3 regions of the Sphingobacterium sp. UBA1897 genome follow, and region 2 is predicted to be linked to each of the others. Evidence: riboswitches for the same ligand, from Rfam matches in the RefSeq annotation. Region 2 holds a riboswitch; each other region holds the start of a gene.
The links. Region 2 has a riboswitch for S-adenosylmethionine ahead of metF (methylenetetrahydrofolate reductase [NAD(P)H]). Riboswitches for the same ligand answer to the same signal wherever they lie in the genome.
Positions count from the first base shown of each region.

Region 1 (6,236 bases), on a different contig from region 2:
AAAGGATACTACTGGACGATTTATTTCAAACTTTAACCCTTATGAACCATGGCGTGGATTTCAGGAGGGAAATGCTTGGCAGTATACCTTCTATGTTCCGCATGTCCCACAAGAATTGGTTAAACTGGTTGGAAAGGACCTGTTTAATCAACGGTTGGATAGTATTTTTACGGTGTCGCAGAAGAATGTGTTTGGAGGTGGTACACAAATTGACGCTTTCGCAGGGATTGAAAGTCTTTATAATCATGGTAATCAACCAAACCTGCATATCTCCTGGCTATTCTATTTTTCTGGTAGACCTGATTTAAGTCAGAAATGGGTACGGGCAATTTGCAATGAGTTTTATGGTAATGATGCAATACATGGCTATGGCTACGGACAAGACGAAGACCAAGGACAGCTTGGAGCATGGTATGTCTTGTCGAGTATTGGTCTATTCGATGTGCGAAGTCTCACCACCGAGAAGCCCGCGCTTCAGATTGGCTCGCCACTTTTCGATCGGGTAACGATAAAATTACCGGAGAAATTAAGAAAAAATAAATTTATCATTCAGGTGAAGAAGGAGCAACCCAATAGTTATATTGTTGATCAGGTTCGGTTGAATAACCGCCCGTGGAAAGGTTGGCAGCTTCCTTTTGAACGCCTGGTAGAAGGTGGGATTTTAGACCTCAAGTTGAAAGGCAACTAGATTTAAGCAATAAAAAAATAGCCCCATTCGGGGCTATTTTCAAGGTAGGTTGGTTTGTTGATTGCCTACGCGATTTCAGCAATAAAATTGCCCTCTTGATCCAAATCGGCTTTGTGAGCTGCGATTTGTTGAAGATTAATATGCCCTATGACATATTTGAAATCTGGTGCGTAATATCGTTCTGTGATTTCACTGAAATTTAACTTTTCAATCAGTGTATCATCGGTGTATCTCAAATAAACCTTAATTAAATAATCTTGGCTATAATTTAATGTGCTGGATTCTAAATGTTTTTTATATTCATAACGGTATCCATAGCGAAGGGCAGCGATATCCGATAGTACAGCAGAACCCGTCGGGTGGCCGCCGGCTCCTTTGCCATAGAAAAATTGTTCGTCTGCAAAGGCCGCTTTTACCAATACACCATTGTTCTCATTTTCCACATTATAGAGCATGCTGTCTTTGCCTACTAGGCGTGGTAATACATAAAGTACAACTTTGTTGCCGTCGATCTCTTTTGCTGTTGGTATCAATTTGATCTTGAGGTTCTTTTCTTTAGCAAAACGAATATCTTGTTGTCCCAATTTGTCAATACCAATATTAAAGACATCGTCTGGTTTGATATAGATTCCGTACGCATGGGAAGCAACAATACATACTTTAAATTTTGGGTCAAATCCACCTACATCAAGGGTTGGATCTGTCTCTGCAAAACCAAGTTCTTGCGCTTTCTTTAAAGCGTCTGTATATTGCTGGTTTTCATTGAAAACTTTAGATAAAATATAGTTAGAAGATCCATTAAAAATACCGCTGACAGAATGAAGTAATTCATTGTCATAGTACTCTTCTAAATTCCGTATAATGGGAATACTTCCGCAAACGGCACCTTCATACAATAAACTGGTGCCGTATTCATGTTGGATATCAACCAGCTCTTCCAAATGGCTTGCAATCATTTTTTTATTGGCAGATACCACATTTTTTCCCGATTTCAAGGCACGAACAGTTAGTTGATAGGCTGCTTCGGCATCATCTATTAGTTCGACAACAGTATTAATTTCTGGGTCACCTAAAATTGTTTCGGCATCGGTAGAAAATAGATCTGCTGGTAGCGAGCGCTTTTTATCTCCGTTTTTAATGACAAATTTCTTGATCTCCAGATTAAGGTTTTTGGTTTTGATGATATCGTAAAGACCTTGGCCTACTACACCAAACCCAAACATCCCTATTGTTAATTTATTACTCATATCTCTTCTTAAATTCTCTTATATATTATTTATTCTCTTATACTAATTCGTTGATGTATTCTTTTTGTTTCCGCAGAAAGCTGCTGATGATTTTCGTGAGTTTTTTTGTTTCGATCAAAAACCCATCGTGGCCATAAGTAGATTCGATCTCCTGATAGTGGGCATTCGGAATATGTTGAGCGATGAATTGTTGCTCTTGTGGAGGAAACAACAAATCTGTATTGACGCTCAGCACTAAAGTTGGACAGTCGATGCTCGCTAAAGCGGATTCGATAGATTTTCTTCCACGACCTAAATTATGGCTGTCCATTGCTTTGGTTAGGAAGTAATAGCTGTACGCATTATAGCGTTTTACCAATTTTTCACCCTGATAGTTTTGATAGGAGGATGCTTTATAATGATCGAGTTTTTCGTTATCATCCTCCTTTTGTGTGTTGGCATACGTTGTATAGTTGCGGTAAGACAACAGTGCCATAGCGCGTGCAACTTTTAGACCCTTAGCTCCGCCATCGGGATGATTCGCATAAAAGGTTCGATCAGTAGTAATGGCAAGACGTTGACTTTCATTGAATGCAATACCCCATGGTGAATGGACGGCATTTGTTCCAACGACGATTAGATGGTTGATGGCTATACTGTGTGATACGGCCCATTCCAATGCTTGTTGACCGCCCAATGAGCCCCCAATAAGGATCTCTATTTGTTTGATATCCAGGTGGTCTGCAAGAAATTGATGTGCGTTGATCAAATCTCTTACTGTAAATTCAGGAAAAGATAGGTAGTAAGGCTGTCCAGTAGCTGGGTTTACAGATAGCGGATTACTGCTATTATATGCTGATCCTATGACATTGGCGCAGATAATATAATAATCGTTTGAATCAAATAATTCACCTGTTCCAAAAAGACCTGACCACCAATCCAGTACATCTGCATTGGCCGTTAGTGCATGGCAAACCCAGATCACATTACTGCGATCAGCGTTGGGTTTGCCAAATGTTTCATAACTGATTTGTAAATCAGTAAGCTCTCTTCCATTTTCAAATACAAAAGGCTCCGGGTGCAGATAAATATGCTTACTCATTTTACGTTTAAGTTTAAGCCGAAAAAATCTGATTATTTAATTTTATCAAAAGCTTGTTGTAAATCAGCTTTGATGTCATCAATATGTTCTATTCCTACAGAAAGACGTAATAAACCTTTGAACACTCCAGCATTGGCTTGATCTTCATCACTCAATTGTTGGTGAGTAGTCGCTGCTGGATGGATAATCAATGACTTCGTATCACCGACGTTGGCCAGGTGACTGATCAATTCTAAGCTGTCGATAAAGCTATTGGCCTTTTGTGCTGCGTCACCTTTGAGCTGGAAAGAAAGCACTGCACCATAGCCATTTTTAAGGTATTTTTGTGCGTTAGCGAAGCTCGGAGAGCTTTTTAAGCCCGGATAGTTTACTTTTTCTACCTGTGGATGCGCCTCAAGCCATTTAGCTATCTCTAAAGTGTTGTCTACATGGCGTTGCACCCGCAAAGACAGGGTTTCAAGTCCTTGTAGTAATAAGAATGAATTGAAAGGGGAGAGTGCTGGTCCGAAATCCCGAAGCCCTTCCACACGTGCCCGAATGGCAAATTGAATATTTCCAAACGGTCCGCCTTCACCGAAAACTTCGGAAAAAACTAAGCCATGATAGCCTTCAGATGGTTCGGAAAATTGAGGGTATTTTCCATTGCCCCAATTGTAGTTTCCGCCGTCGACGATGACACCACCAATGCTTGTACCATGTCCACCGATCCATTTAGTAGCCGATTCAACCACCACATTCGCACCATACTCCAAAGGTTTAAATAAATATCCCCCAGCTCCAAAAGTATTATCGACGATTAACGGTAAGTCATATTTTTTTGCTACTGCAGCAATTTTCTCAAAGTCTGGAATATTGAAACTTGGGTTTCCAATTGTTTCAACATAGATGGCCTTTGTTTTATCATCAATGAGGGCTTCAATTTTATCTGCCTCGGCGTCCGTTGCAAATCGAGCTTCGATGCCCAGACGTTTAAAAGAAACTTTAAACTGGTTGAATGTACCGCCGTATAAGTTGGATCCGGCAACAAAATTGTCACCACTTTCCAAGATATTATTTAATGCAATAAACTGTGCCGCCTGGCCAGATGCGACAGCAACAGCCGCGACTCCACCTTCCAGTGCCGCAATACGTTGTTCGAAAACATCCGTGGTAGGATTCATAATCCGTGTATAAATATTGCCGAACTGCTTTAATGCAAATAAGTTTGCGCCGTGTTCGGCATTTTCAAATACAAAAGATGTTGTTTGATATATAGGAACTGCTCTAGATCCCGTAGTAGGGTCAGCGACTTGGCCAGCGTGAACCTGAAGAGTTTCGAATTTTAAATTTTTGTTTGAAGACATAATATATCAGATTTTAAGGGTTCAAAAAGAAATTGCTAAGTAAAAAGAGAAGCATACACACCTCCTTGAAGGGTCTGTTAAATCTTTATCCAAGAAAAAGGAAATGATTCTTAACAAGCGTGGAAGTGCATATGCATACGCATTCGCATCAATACAGTTGTATGATGGCTTACACTTTCGCTTATCGTGCGGCTCACTTGTGTTGAACCTGAATTTTTAATGGACTTCAGTAGTTTAATAATCATTGTCTTATGTTATTTATATGCTCCAAAACGATATTGTTTTGGACAGGAATTGGCACCTTTTCAAACAAATTGAAGGTTGCCAGTGGGTCATTGAGCCAGTCTCTCGCCACTTCTTTATAAATCAAGACCTACTGATTAAGGGAGGTGTTGATTAGAAATCTTCTTTCGAAGACGATACAAATATAAACTCTTTTTTTATTAAAGCAAAAGAAAAGCTGTTTTTTAGTTAAAGGAATTTTGAATAACATACCGATCGGATCGCATATTGTCCGATGAAACTTGATAAGTAACTGCCAATCGGGTATTACGATTTCTTTAAGTTGATCCGTTCTGCAATTTGATTTAAATCTGTTAAAAGAGGTTTAAGTGCATCAATTCTACTATGGATATCATACGTCAGGTGGTGATTCGTCTTTTTGTTTAACGATAGCGAAAGACCCACCAAATGGGAGTTGACCTGATAAGAGAGTGCCTGAAAATGGTGTATATGTGACCAATCCATCCATTTGTGTTCGGGTTCTTTTTTCATTTGATTGATAGCGTCTGAAAACAGGGCCATGGCAGTCTGCGCTTTTTTTCTAGCCAGTCGTATATCAAACGAACTTTGTCTCTCGTCCGACAGACGGTTATTGATGATCTGGAAATAATGTTCGTTGTAAAGGGATACTTCTTTTGCCAGCTGAACCATGCCTGTGCTCTGGCGTACGGGGATCAAGAAATAACCTGCTATAGCCAAGAATGCTCCAATGAGTGTGAAAAGTATTCGGCTGCCTAAAATGAGATTGATATTGCCTTCAAACAAATTGAGCGCAATTACAATTCCCAAGGTAATAAAGATGACACTGACCATATAATTAGATCGATTGAATAAAAAGAATCCGAAAAGACCTAATGCAGCTATGGTAAGAAGAGCCGGGAGAAAATGAATAGCAATTAAGCAGAATATGCCAACGATTATACCCGAGAATGTGCCTACAATACGCTCTATATTACGCTTTTTTGTCATTGAAAATGCTGGTCTGGCAACAATAGCGATCGTCAGTAAGATCCAATAGGTATATTTAAAATCTAAAAATAAAATACCGATCAATGCGCCTGTTCCAAAAAGAAGAGCCATCCGAACGGCAAATCGAAAAAGCGGGTTATTCAGATGGAGTTTACTTTTTAGATCAGCAAGATTGCGCAAAGGTCGATTGATAAATTGTTGGTACTCACTGCTGTCAATCTTATCCTGGATTTCCTGATTTTGATAAAAAGCCACCTGAATTCGGTTGAGCACTTCAATAATTGCTTCGATGTTGCTTATGATCGAACATAATATACTTTTTGCTTGACCGGCCTGCTCTTCTTGAATTTCTTTTAAATCCTGTAAGAGGGCATTAATTTTAAAGTTATTGTGATATAATTGATGTGCATACCGAAACCTCTTGTTAGGTTGTGAAAAGCTATCAATTTCTAAAGCTAATAATTTGATTGTTTGACGGATTAAAGGGAGGCTGCCCGTGTCTGCAAGGTTTTTGCGAATCGCATCATAATCGTGATCAAGTGCAATAATTAACTCATGGAGGTCAATTAACCCATAAACTTGACTGAGCCAATAATTGCTTTTATGCCACTGTTGGCTTATGATTT
Region 1 is NZ_DDGR01000031.1:278,628-284,863, forward strand. It holds gene B4N43_RS21915 (GH92 family glycosyl hydrolase) at 1-688, shown strand, start outside; gene B4N43_RS21920 (homoserine dehydrogenase) at 754-1,935, opposite strand; gene B4N43_RS21925 (homoserine O-acetyltransferase family protein) at 1,973-3,016, opposite strand; gene B4N43_RS21930 (O-acetylhomoserine aminocarboxypropyltransferase/cysteine synthase family protein) at 3,049-4,359, opposite strand; SAM riboswitch class I at 4,615-4,727, opposite strand; gene B4N43_RS21935 (FUSC family protein) at 4,909-6,236, opposite strand, start outside.
Region 1: linked by a shared signal. The riboswitch ahead of B4N43_RS21930 (O-acetylhomoserine aminocarboxypropyltransferase/cysteine synthase family protein) and the one ahead of metF (methylenetetrahydrofolate reductase [NAD(P)H]) in region 2 are both predicted to bind S-adenosylmethionine.

Region 2 (6,236 bases):
ATCATTCGGAATTTCCCATTCCATTGCAGAAACAATAGCATCCTGAAAATAAGCCGGAACCGCATTTTTCTTAACCACCTCCTCTTTATCAACGCGCAATTGGACTTTCTTGGAAGGGAAATAGTTTTCCATATCACCTGAATTCAGCTGAACTTTATACTCCGGATCATCCGATGTGACAAACTGCAATAATTGCTGTATATCCACCGCATTATCAAGCTGTCTATCCACAAAAGGGATATAATCACGAACGCCTTTTTTTGTCTTTTCAGCTGGGATCGTCACGGGAAGACCTGCCGCTTGATACGTCGGCTGCTTCGCCTGCTGCATATACCAATCGCCAGTCAGATAACTTAATACCACAACCCGAACATCCGGGCGTACTCCTTCCACTTCTTGCAAATACCATACAGGAAATGTATCATGATCTCCATAGGTAAATAGAATAGCATTTGGAGCGCAGGATTCTAAATAATTACGTGCCATATCCCTTGCCAGCGATTTTTCAGAACGATTATGATCATCCCAATTTTGATGGGCCAAAATAATGGGACCGCCCAATAAAGCGAAAGAAATACCTGTCGCTAACGCATACCGTGTTTGTACAAAACGATTGAGAAACCGAACAAATGCTATTGCTCCCAGTCCGATCCAGATCGCAAACGCATAAAAAGATCCTACGTAAGCATAATCTCGTTCCCGAGGTTGCATAGGAGTTTGGTTGAGATAAACAACGATCGCTATTCCCGTAAACACAAAAAGTAAGGTCAAGACCAAGGTATAAGGTTTATTGTTTCGATACAACCAGATCGCTCCGGCTATTCCCAGTAGCAATGGAAGGAAAAAATAGGTATTCCGGCTCGGGTCATGCTCCTGTGATTGGGATATTTTATCTTGCCCTCCCAAACGCCAATTATCCAATGGTTTAATCCCCGACAACCAGTTGCCGTCACTATAGGTCCCATACCCCTGCCTGTCATTCTGTCTACCGACAAAATTCCACAAGAAATATCGGGTGTACATATCACCCAGTTGAAAATTAAAAAAGAACTTAAAATTATCCGAGAACTGTGGCTGCTGCCCCTCCTTCAAATTGAGGTAACTCCTATAATAAGCCTGATGGGCTCCATCTTGACTATATATGCGGGGAAAGAAAGTTTCCTTATCAAACGTATACTTATCGACCTGACTAAAAGGAATATACCCTGATTCATCTTTGCGATAACCGGTTTTACTCTCTACACCAACGACTTGTGAATCATAATTGGGTCCTTTGAGTAAAGGTTCCCGGATATATTGCTCCCGGCTCAGATAACCCAAAAAAGAAAACACATTGTCCGGCGCATTATTGTTTAACGACGGATTGGCTTTTCCACGGATTAAAACCATAGTATAGGAGCTATAACCAAATAGAATAAAACAAAAGACCAGTAACCCGGTATGCAGTGTGTATTGCCGCTTTTTATAAGAATAATATAGCCCATAAATGAGGAAGCACCCCAACAGCAGACAAAAGAAGAAGATACCTGAGCCAAAGGCTAAACCTAATGAATTTACAAATAAGAGGTCTACCTTAGCTGCGAGAACGACCAACCATTGAATAATTCCCCACAAAACAGCCCCCAAGATCAGCACTCCTACCAAGAAAGCTTTTATTGTACCTTTCGCATTAACCTGTCCTGCTCTTCTGAAATAGACAACCATCGCTATAGCCGGAATTGCCAACAGATTTAATAGGTGCACTCCGATCGAAAGGCCCATAACAAAAGCAATAAAAACCAGCCAACGATCGCTACCTTCCTCATCTGCACGGACTTCCCACTTTAAAATTGCCCAAAAAACAATCGCAGTACACAATGAAGACATCGCATATACCTCGGATTCAACAGCCGAATACCAAAATGAATCACTGAAGCAGAAAGCCATTGCACCAACTAAGCCCGCAGCAAAAATTTGGAAATAATTCGATAATTGAACTTTCTCTTGCCTGTTGAGTATCTTTTTGGCAATTGCTGTTATTGTCCAGAATAAAAATGTAACAGTAAGCCCACTGCAGATTGCGGATCCAATATTCATCCAATAGGCGATTTTACCTGCATTACCCAAAGCCAGGTTGGAAAATATATTCTGAATAAGAAGAAATAATGGTGCTCCCGGTTGGTGTGCCACTTCCAGCTTGTAGGCACAGGCAATAAATTCACCACAATCCCACCAGCTTACCGTCTTTTCAACGGTGGCGATATATACACATGTAGCAATTAGTCCGCAAGCAAAGCCGAGTAGAGAATTTAATCTAGTGTACGTCATAAGGTCAATTTGGTCTATTGTTAAAATCCTTTTTAGCACTTTAAGTTAAAAAGTTATCCTGACTCCAATAAGTTAATTAACACTATTTAACACAAGTATCTGACTATAAACAGGCTATTAAACCCTGAATATAGAGATCGACCTAAAACCACACGATCGAAATTCTGAACTTATTATAAGCTTTCACAACGAATACTACCCCAAAAAAAAAGAGAGCTTATGCGCTCCCTTTTCGTATTATTTTTATGAGTTAGGCTAGTTTTTCAACAATCTTCTTTGTTGGACCAGGATTACTCATCGTATAGAAATGTAATACCGGAGCGCCAAATTTAATCAGCTCCTGACATTGTTGCACCAACCACTCTTCACCTACTTGTCTAACGTCGGCATTCGTTTTACATGCTGAAACAGCATCGCTCAGTTCCTCCGGAATATCTAAATGAAATATCCTTGGTAGGGTAACCAACTGTTTTTTCGTTGTCAGTGGTTTCAATCCTGGAATAATAGGCACATGGATTCCATTGTCCCTACATTTTGTTACAAACTCCTTGTATTTTTCAACATTAAAGAACATCTGAGTCACAATAAACTCTGCTCCCATATCGACTTTTTGTTTCAGGTATTTAAAATCAGTATTGAAATTTGGCGATTCAAAATGCTTTTCGGGATAACCCGCTACACCGATGCAAAAATCAGTCTTTTCCGATGTGATAATGTCTTCATGCAGATACTTTCCTTTATTCATATCAGTTACCTGTTCCAGTAGGTCTGTTGCAAAGGCATGTCCACCATCGGTCGGTATAAAATCGGCATCGCCCTTACGTGCATCGCCCCGTAATACCAAGACGTTATCTATCCCCAGAAAGTTCAAATCGATCAATGCATTTTCAGTTTCCTCTTTTGTAAAACCACCACATATCAAATGGGGCACCGCATCTACTTTATATTTATTCATGATTGCAGCACATATCGCCACTGTTCCAGGACGTTTACGATAGGAAACGCGTTCCAGTAATCCACTCGCATGCTCTTTATAGATATAATCTTCCCGATGGTAGGTTACGTCGATAAACGGAGGTTTAAACTCCATCAGTTCATCCATGGTTTTAAAAATACTTTGGATGCCCTGCCCTTTCGCCGGTGGCAATAGCTCAAAAGAAAACAATGTTTTTCCTTTGGCATTCTGGATATGATCGATAATCTTCATTAAAAAACTGTTTTTAGTTTGGTTGGCTTACATCGAAACGCACACGTCGAGGAATCGTTTATCTACATGTAACTTATCTTTCCCACATGGAGTAGGGTAGAATTTAGCACCTTGAACAATACAGGTTGCTAAGGCTTCAACGGGTCTAGTCCCTCGGCCTTTCTCTATAAGCGTTGCTAATATCGTTTTAAAAAATCAAACGACAAAAATATTTTTTCGAAAAGGCAAAAATAGCGACAAAAAGACTGTAATAAATACGGCTTCAGGTTTATTCCCAGGCAATAATAGGAATTTACGCTCCCCAAAAAGTAAAAGACTTAAAAAAACAGATAAAATTAACGATCGAGGATCATCGACAACGAAGAGACTGACTACGTCACAACAGGATCGGCTAAAGATTCGTTGCTAGGGAATTCCGTAGATTTTTGAGATAAAATGTAATCAGTAAGAGTCCCGTAACATGGTACTCCTCTTTCGATCCATATTTAAAACCATCAAATAAATATTTGTAGGCGATTAATGCATTTTTTTCGTTGTAAAATAACTCTTTCCAAGAATCGGGAACATCTGCCCATGCCTTGAGCACAATGCCATTCTCAGCATAAATAATGGGTGATTCAACACCGTCCATTCGATAATCGTGATGTGTACCTGAACTTGATATGTGCTGGAAATAAGCGATAGAATAATCTACAAAATTCAATGCCCTGGCTTTTATCTCCATTTCACTTTCTGATTTTACAGGGGCATTTCGCCATAGATTCACTTGGCTATCAAATTTGCTCGGGGTCTCCCGGATAGGGGTTTTATCTAACGCAAAGTTGATATAAAGTTTTTCACTTGTGGGGACACGTGCTGAGCTAAACTGTGAAAAATCACCTCTCAGCTGAACAAAATCGTTTTTTACCTTAACAATATCCAAAGCGAGACTACCCTTTTTCTCATCGGTCAATTCTAATCGATCGCCGTCGAATCTATACTTACCGAAGAGTAGGATATCATCGATCGCCATGACAAATTTATCTTTATCATGGAGGGAGAGAAAGGACCGGTATATCGTAGGGTCATTACCATAGACATCTGCCTCCACATTTTGGGGTGATTCTCTTTTTACTTTATGATACTCCTCATTTGAATAGCCCAATATCATTTGGTAATTGCCTTCAGGAAAGTCCTTTTTCTTCCCAAAGAAAGCACAAGAAGACAACGAGAATAGGAATAGCAGCAGTAATAACGGTTTCAAAATAAATCAATAATTATGGCCAGTAATAATATACAGACCAAGATAAGAAATTACTGCAATAGTTCGTATACCGCTATTTATTTGAATAAGCTTGGGGATATGCTTATTCTTTATAAAGATCCACCAAGCCCTCTGGCAATTCAACTTCAATGATCTCCTCTTCGCCATCGATTCCTAAGATTAAATCATCGGACAATGGGAACATCAGTTCTTTACCGTCCATATTTACCGAAGCGACAAATTGCTGTGGAAATTCCTGAACATCTGTTATTTGCCCCAATTCACCATGGTTTTCATCAATCACTAAAAAACCGATTAAATCAGTATATCTAAAATCATCTGGATCGCGCTCGGGCATCTTATCATTGGAAAGATATAGCTTTTTACGTACAAGTACTTGAGCCTTATCGATATGATCCACATCCTCAAATGTCACATACGCTGTACTATTTTTTTGAAATTTAATGGTATCAACAAAATAAGGAACAAGTTTTTTGTTCACTTCCACAAAGACAACATCGATATTCAAACTCTCGTATTCCTCGAATTCAAAAAATAGTTGTACTTCTCCTTTAAGACCTCTTGTTTTACTGATGTAACCGATGTAAAAGCTTTGATCAATAGTCATATATTTCGTATTTAGCGATTAGCTGTGAGACATGATTTGGCAAACCATTAGCCTATTGGCTGTTTCAAAAAAAGCCGGCTCAAGATTGAGTCGGCTTTCTCGAATACTTTATGAAAGAATTAACCTTCAGTTTCTTCTGATGCAGGAGCTTCAGTCTCTTCAGCAGCAGTTTCTTCCGCTACAGGAGCATTTTTAGCAGCTACAGCAGCAGCTTTTTCTTCTTTTTTCTTAGCTTCAGCCACTAAAGCAGCTTTTTTAGCTTCAGCTTTAGTTTGTGCTAAACCATCTTTTTTACCAGAGATTCTTGCATCATTAGCTTCAGTCCAAGCTGTAAATTTAGCTTCAGCAGCAGCTTCATCAAAAGCACCTTTTTTCACACCACCTTGCAAGTGTTTTTTGTAAAGAACACCTTTGTAAGAAAGGATAGCGCGAGCAGTGTCAGTTGGTTGAGCACCTTTATTCATCCAATCCAAAGCTTTTTCAAAATCCAAAACGATAGTTGCTGGATTTGTGTTTGGGTTGTAAGAACCAATACGTTCGATGAATTTACCGTCACGTGGAGCGCGAGAATCCGCTACGACTACGTGGTAAAAAGGACGTCCTTTTTTACCGTGTCTTTGCAATCTGATTTTAGTTGCCATTTTTTAATTTTATTTTATGTATTCAACATATCCCCCGAGCTTCATACTAGAGGGGATGCAAAGATAGTTATTTTTTTCTAATCATCATTATAATTTAATAAAACTTCACTGAAAACGACAGGGTTAGCTCTTATCAACAAGCTCTTTCAACCGTAATACCTACCCCTTAGGCCTTCATCTTTTCTTGCTTCCATACTAGCAGCTACAACA
Region 2 is NZ_DDGR01000018.1:367,375-373,610, reverse strand. It holds gene B4N43_RS09845 (DUF2723 domain-containing protein) at 1-2,307, opposite strand, end outside; gene metF (methylenetetrahydrofolate reductase [NAD(P)H]) at 2,558-3,514, opposite strand; SAM riboswitch class I at 3,585-3,687, opposite strand; gene B4N43_RS09835 (hypothetical protein) at 3,906-4,757, opposite strand; gene rimM (ribosome maturation factor RimM) at 4,861-5,385, opposite strand; gene B4N43_RS09825 (30S ribosomal protein S16) at 5,505-6,026, opposite strand.

Region 3 (6,236 bases), on a different contig from region 2:
GCATAACTTACTTCCTTAGCCCGATCGCTTTTCAACCGTGAGAATATCATGGAGATCGATAAGTTTACGGCAGAAGCAAACAACATCCCTTGGAAAAAGCGCAGGCCATATACCCAGCTGATATCGGTGATGCTGTACATCAAAAAGCAATTCAATAGCTGCAGAAGATTAAAAATAATGTAGTACTGCTTGATGGGAAAGTATAAAAAAAAGCGTCGTTCTAAAACGTAGAATCCAACAAAACCAGCATAAAACAAAATGATCAGGAACTGAACATCACTGGGTTGGGCACCGTAAAATCCAGCGGTGACATTTGTATTTGCACCTGGCAGGAAAAATAAGACCATACTCGGCATCAAGCTGCTAAACAGGATAAGCTTGATCAACCACTCCGGTACCCATTCTTTAAAAATTCCTTTCACTAGTTCTGCTTTTTTGATACCGACACATTCACATTCATTCCCGAAAGAAGCTGTTGCGCTCCCTTTTGCCTATCCAGCTCAATGCGCACAGGTACGCGTTGTACAATCTTCACAAAGTTGCCCGTTGCATTATCTGGTGGCAAAAGGGAGAATGCAGATCCTGTAGCCGGGGAGATGGAAATAATTTTTCCATAAAATTTTTGATCCGGATACGCATCAGCCACCACCTCAACCCTATTGCCAAGATGCAAATAACGCAGTTGTGTTTCCTTAAAATTAGCCGTTACCCAGGTTGGGGTTTCTCTATTGACGATAAAGCCTAAAACTTCGCCAGCACTTATCATTTGACCTTTTTCAATCGTGCGTTTGCCAATCTGCCCATCGTAAGGTGCACGAATAACGGTATACCCAACATCAAGCCTTTTACGGCCGACAGCAGCCGTCAAACGAACACGTTCGGCATCGACCACACCTTTTTTCATATCCACATCATGCACACGCTCCTGTGAAGCCTGTAATTTATGCTTTAACGAAGCCAGCTCACTCTTATACACATCCAACGTTGCTTTTACATCCTCCAGTTGCTGTGCCGTTGCAGACTTTTCCTGAAACAAATAATTATAGCGATCATATTCCAACTGTTGCTTGGTTACCCGAGCCTCCCCGGCAGCAATTGAGGTCCGTAAAGATTCATGTTCCGCCTGGAGAATTTCCTTTTGACTATGAAGAACATTGATCTCTGCAGCTTCCTTATTGACGGATGCAGCTACCTGATCAGCCTCATATTTATATTCCTTATTATCTATAAGCAACAAGGTATCACCCCGTTTAACCAATTGATGATCGTGATAATGCACAGAAACCACATATCCTCCTACCCGAGAAACAATGGGATTGATATACTGTGTTACCTGTGCATCATTTGTGTAGGTATACCGCAGTCGCATCCATAATGCTTGAGCGCCCCATAACAACAAGGCCAACAAGACAATTCCGGCCAACCAGTTGGTGATTCGAGTGAGTTGTGCCTCCACAACTGTTCTTCGTGATTTAGGTTTCATTAGATAGTACCCTTCAAAAATTCGATAAAATAATAATGTTTCTGTATCGCAATATGTGCGGTTTCAAGATCAAAAAGTGTTTTTAGGTATTGCATATCAGCATCCAATAGATCCGTAATCAAAGCCGATGATTTAAAATACCTGTTTTTTATAATTCGTGCATTTTCCTGCGCCAACGCCTTATTGTTTTGACAGACGTCCTGCTGCTTAATAGCCAATTGATAATCCAACAGGGCCTGTAACAGCTGATTTTCCAGAATCTCCTCTTCATGATGGTGTTTTACCTCTTGTCGATCCAATGCGATCTGTGCTCCGCGCACCACGTTTTTATTGAGATAGATAGCCGAGATCGGTATGCTTAATTTGAGCCCTGTGATACTCAGATTATACCAGCTGGGATTATAGGGATACAAGAAGACCTGTGGATTGGCAAAGGTAAATGTGCTGGTCAAACCCAACTCAGGAAGATAATTTGATCGCGCCTGTTTGACCGACAATTTCTTCAAAACAACTTCCTGTTCGGATTTTAGAAGGGAAAAAGCATGGCTTCGCGCTTCGGCAACAAGCGCTTCATAGCTGGGGCTTTCCACTTTAAAAGGTTCGGTCAAGGGGATAATCTCTGCTGTAATACCGCCAATTAGCTGCAGCTTCTGATTTGCAGCCTGAATATCATGACCGATCTGCACGAGCAACAGTTCCCGCTTCGAAAGTTCCAACGAAATACGCAAGACGTCACTGTGTAATACCACGCCCGCCTTATACAGATGCTCAATCTCCTTGAGCTGTACCCGTTGATCAGCAATATCCTGCTCGATTAAAGATCGGTTACTATACGACAGTTCCAAATCCAAAAAAAGATTGCAAACCTCCAATTTCGTCTGTGCTGCGGCATTCTTCCAATCGATTCTAGCCAGCTCATTTTCCAGTTTTTTGGACTCTATTTTCATTAGGTCCCGATGCCCATTGTAGAGGTTCAGATAAAAATCCAGGCCGCTATCGTACAAGTAATGAAGAATATCATGCTGGGAAGGTTTATTTAAAAGCCCCTGGTCATATACAGGCATATTACTTGCATAACTAGCAGAAGCTCTGGCGGAAATCTTAGGGAGCAACTCCATGCGTTGCTGCTGTACTGCCACCTCAGTTTCTTTGAGCTGCAAATAGGACTGCTCGATGTATTTACTGTTTTGTAGTGCTTTGTCGATCATGTCTTTCAGCGACATACGCAAAGAATCGAGGGCGAAGGTGTCCGAAATAGCGCATACTAACAATCCCATGGTTAGTATGCCTTTTGCCCAATAGGGAGGAAAAAAGTTCACGTGTGCTATGTAATTTTTTTGCGTTGCAAACTTAGACACTTATTGGAACTTGGATTTCTTCACAAACGCCAATATGTTATGGAAAAAAGACATTTTTTCATCAATTCAAACAAAAAGACCAATATCTGCCAAGAAGTCCTTACAATATCCTTTTTTACAGCACATAAAAAAGGCCTTTCAAATCATGATTTGAAAGGCCTTTCTCGACGGTATAATAATAGATTATCCGTATAAGGAATCTTCTATTGCATTCCACAACTGGATTCTTTTTTGTAGCGCAATTTTACTGATCTCTTTCATTTCCGTCCATTTAACCTCATCGTCCTTGGCAAGATCTGTGATCATCTGCATCGCCAACGGTCCATGCTCGTCGCCGTCAAGATCAATATGGCGTTGAAAATAATAAATAAAGCTATCCAGATTGGCTGTAGGAAAGTTTGTTTTAATTTCTTCCAAAATAGAGGTAAACATTCCCGGGATAAGATCTTCGCGTCCAAATGTAAATGCTGCAGCAATTTTATGCACCTCGCCCTCAGCAATCACTTCGAATGTAAAATTCAAAAAGTCTTTGATCCGCTTGTCCAATGTGGTCGTTGCAATGACATCGAATATGTTGCTCGATTTTTTGGCTTGAGCAATAAATTTGTTGACCAGATGAAGGTCGGCACCCATGGCATCCATGGCGTCCAGATACATCTCAAAATGGCTCAAACGGCGGCCATCAATGTATTCATCCGACTCCTCAGCCAATACAATTTCGTTGATTAGATAGCGTGTTGATGGATGCTCACTCGCAAACCAAGGTAAAGTCGTACAGGTCAATTTAATCTGTAAAGCTTTTAGTAAAGACATAAAATCCCATACAGCGTACACATGCCCTTCTGTAAAAGAACGTAGATTCTTGATCGTTTTGATCTTACGATATAAAGGGTGTTGCAATAATACCTCGCGTTCGGCAGCAATGTATTCGTTAATTTCCGCAATTCTATTCATGGCGCAAAAGTATTGTCTTATCTCTATTTTTAAAAGTATTTTCGATGAGATTACAGTAACATGATAAATTTTTCGCCCAGCTATCCGCTTCATAACCAAATCACAGCCAACCACGCGCCTCGCTTTTGACCTCCGTATTCCTGTTGCTAACGCCCATTTACCCTTAAAAACAAAAATATTTTTTATTATAAAAAATAATCTACTATATTTGTAGAGTATTCAGAATTGCATGATGCAATACCAACCGAGTGCAGGCACCGCGGTGGTAAATTAATACGGGTTTCGACCAAAATAAACGTCGCTGAACGATTATTTTCCCCAACAAGATCTGGATACAGTTTATGGTTTAATCCTTTAAATTTTTAAATTGTATGGCTACTACAACAAATCTTTACCAACACTTACTGGAAAAATTCAGTTATTACTCAACAGATGAACTGATACAGCTCAACAATGACACCATTTTGGGACAAGGCTGGGGTTCAGCCAAGGCAACCTTTAGAACAGCTTTGATCAGTACGTTCTCCAAAAGAGGATTGGATCTTTCCAACATCATTTCCAAGGAAGACGGTTTTACCTCGGTGAAGCATGTCCCTGTACGCTTGGAACAGAATGTCCTGATTCCTTTACAGTAATCGTTATCGGCAAAAAAAAAGCGCGCATCGAAAGGACTTCGTGCGCGCTGCTGTGGTTGGTTTAGGAAATTGCCGATTTAAAAGAAGGCAATAATCTTATTATTTATAGTTTGGATTCTGAATTAACACACCTGCGCTTTTCTCAATTTCTGTTTGTGGTAATGGCCAGCGGTAAAATTTGTCCTCAAAATGATAAGGCACTTTACTGTCTTTGACCGCATTGAGTACTTCGCCTGCGATATGCCAACGAATCAAGTCGTAATGCCGTAGTCCTTCGAAAGCGAGTTCAACCCTTCTTTCGTGGCGGATACGGTCGCGCATTTTTTCCTTGGTATAACCGGCAGGAAACCCGGGCATCTGAACGCGGCTTCTCAAGGTATTCATGGCATCGTAAACCGATGGGTCTGGTCCGGCGATTTCATTTTGTGCTTCAGCATACATCAATAACACCTCCCCAAACCGCAGTACAACCGCATCCTGTTGGCTCAATGTTGAAAAGCCAAAAGGTAAGTTGGCCGGATCCAAAAATTTCAATACCCCATAACCTGTAGGCCGCGGATTGGACGGTGTATGGATCTTACCGCCGCCAAAGTCAGGATGATCCACGAAAATTGTTTTGCTCAAGCGCGGATCCCTATCTTTGAAGGGATTGGCTCGGTCAGTTAAGGGTGATTCACCATAAGGCAAACCATCTTTGCATTCATAGGTATCCACCAGGTTTTGTAAAGGTGAAGCAGCGATCCAATCGCCTAGGTACATGTCCCAGGGGGCTGTATTATTCGGTGCCAGAAAATTGACCGAAAAGATAATCTCGGTATTGTTCTTCTGTGTTGCATCGCGAAAGACATTTTCAAAAGCCGTACTCAGGGTATACTCTTTCATGACATCGGTGCATAAGTCTTTTACCTCTTTCAAGATTGCTAAATCGGGCACCCCTTTGTCACCATAAGCCGCAAACAGTAAAACCCGTGCTTTCAAGGCTTTTGCTGAACTTGCGGTCGCATGCCCCCCATTATTGAAATAAGGTTTAGCCGCTAAGTTAGCGATCCCAAAATCCAGATCAGCCCGAATCTGTTTTAGGATATTCTCCGCACTTTCCTTTGGCTGACGTTGATTCTCCAGACTAAGGGAAGTCAGCACAAGCGGCACCTCACCATAAATACTGTACAATTGGAAATAAACAAAAGCACGGATAAAGCGGGCTTCGGCCTCCATATTTTTCTTCTCCCAATCGTTCATATCGGAGCCGTTATAGCCCTGAAGCTTCTCGATCAGGCGATTGGCACGTCCTATTCCCACATAAGCGTCGTTATAAATTCCGGTTTCATACCCCCCTGTGGTCGGATTTAAATTCCCACCTACGATTTCATTGACGCTACCTGAGTTGAACTGATTGTAGCCATTGTCGGTCAGACAGTCCCGGAAAGGCATCCCATAGGAGAACGTCTCACTCTGCAATGACGCGTATACACCGGCCAAGGCATTATCAAAATCCGATTTTTTGCTAAAATAGTTGTCCGAAGCAATCTGATCCAAAGGATTGAGGTCCAAGGCACTGTTACAGGAACCCAAAAATAGTCCGGATAGCATCAACGCTGTTATAAATTTCTTTTTCATAGCACTTAAAAGTTAACTTGTACACCAAATGAATAAATCTTGTTTTGTGGATACTGTACCAGATCACCATTTCCATAGCGTTCAGGGTCCAAGCCCTTAAATTTGGTCGCAGTAAGGAGGTTATCACCCGAAAAATAAACCCGTAGGCGTTCAATTTTATATTTTTTCAACAGCCCATCAGGTAAAGTG
Region 3 is NZ_DDGR01000023.1:144,587-150,822, reverse strand. It holds gene B4N43_RS13965 (hypothetical protein) at 1-422, opposite strand, end outside; gene B4N43_RS13960 (HlyD family secretion protein) at 422-1,483, opposite strand; gene B4N43_RS13955 (TolC family protein) at 1,483-2,760, opposite strand; gene B4N43_RS13950 (DUF3050 domain-containing protein) at 3,025-3,795, opposite strand; SAM-I-IV-variant riboswitch at 4,006-4,099, shown strand; gene B4N43_RS13945 (5-oxoprolinase) at 4,167-4,430, shown strand; gene B4N43_RS13940 (RagB/SusD family nutrient uptake outer membrane protein) at 4,530-6,047, opposite strand; gene B4N43_RS13935 (SusC/RagA family TonB-linked outer membrane protein) at 6,053-6,236, opposite strand, start outside.
Region 3: linked by a shared signal. The riboswitch ahead of B4N43_RS13945 (5-oxoprolinase) and the one ahead of metF (methylenetetrahydrofolate reductase [NAD(P)H]) in region 2 are both predicted to bind S-adenosylmethionine.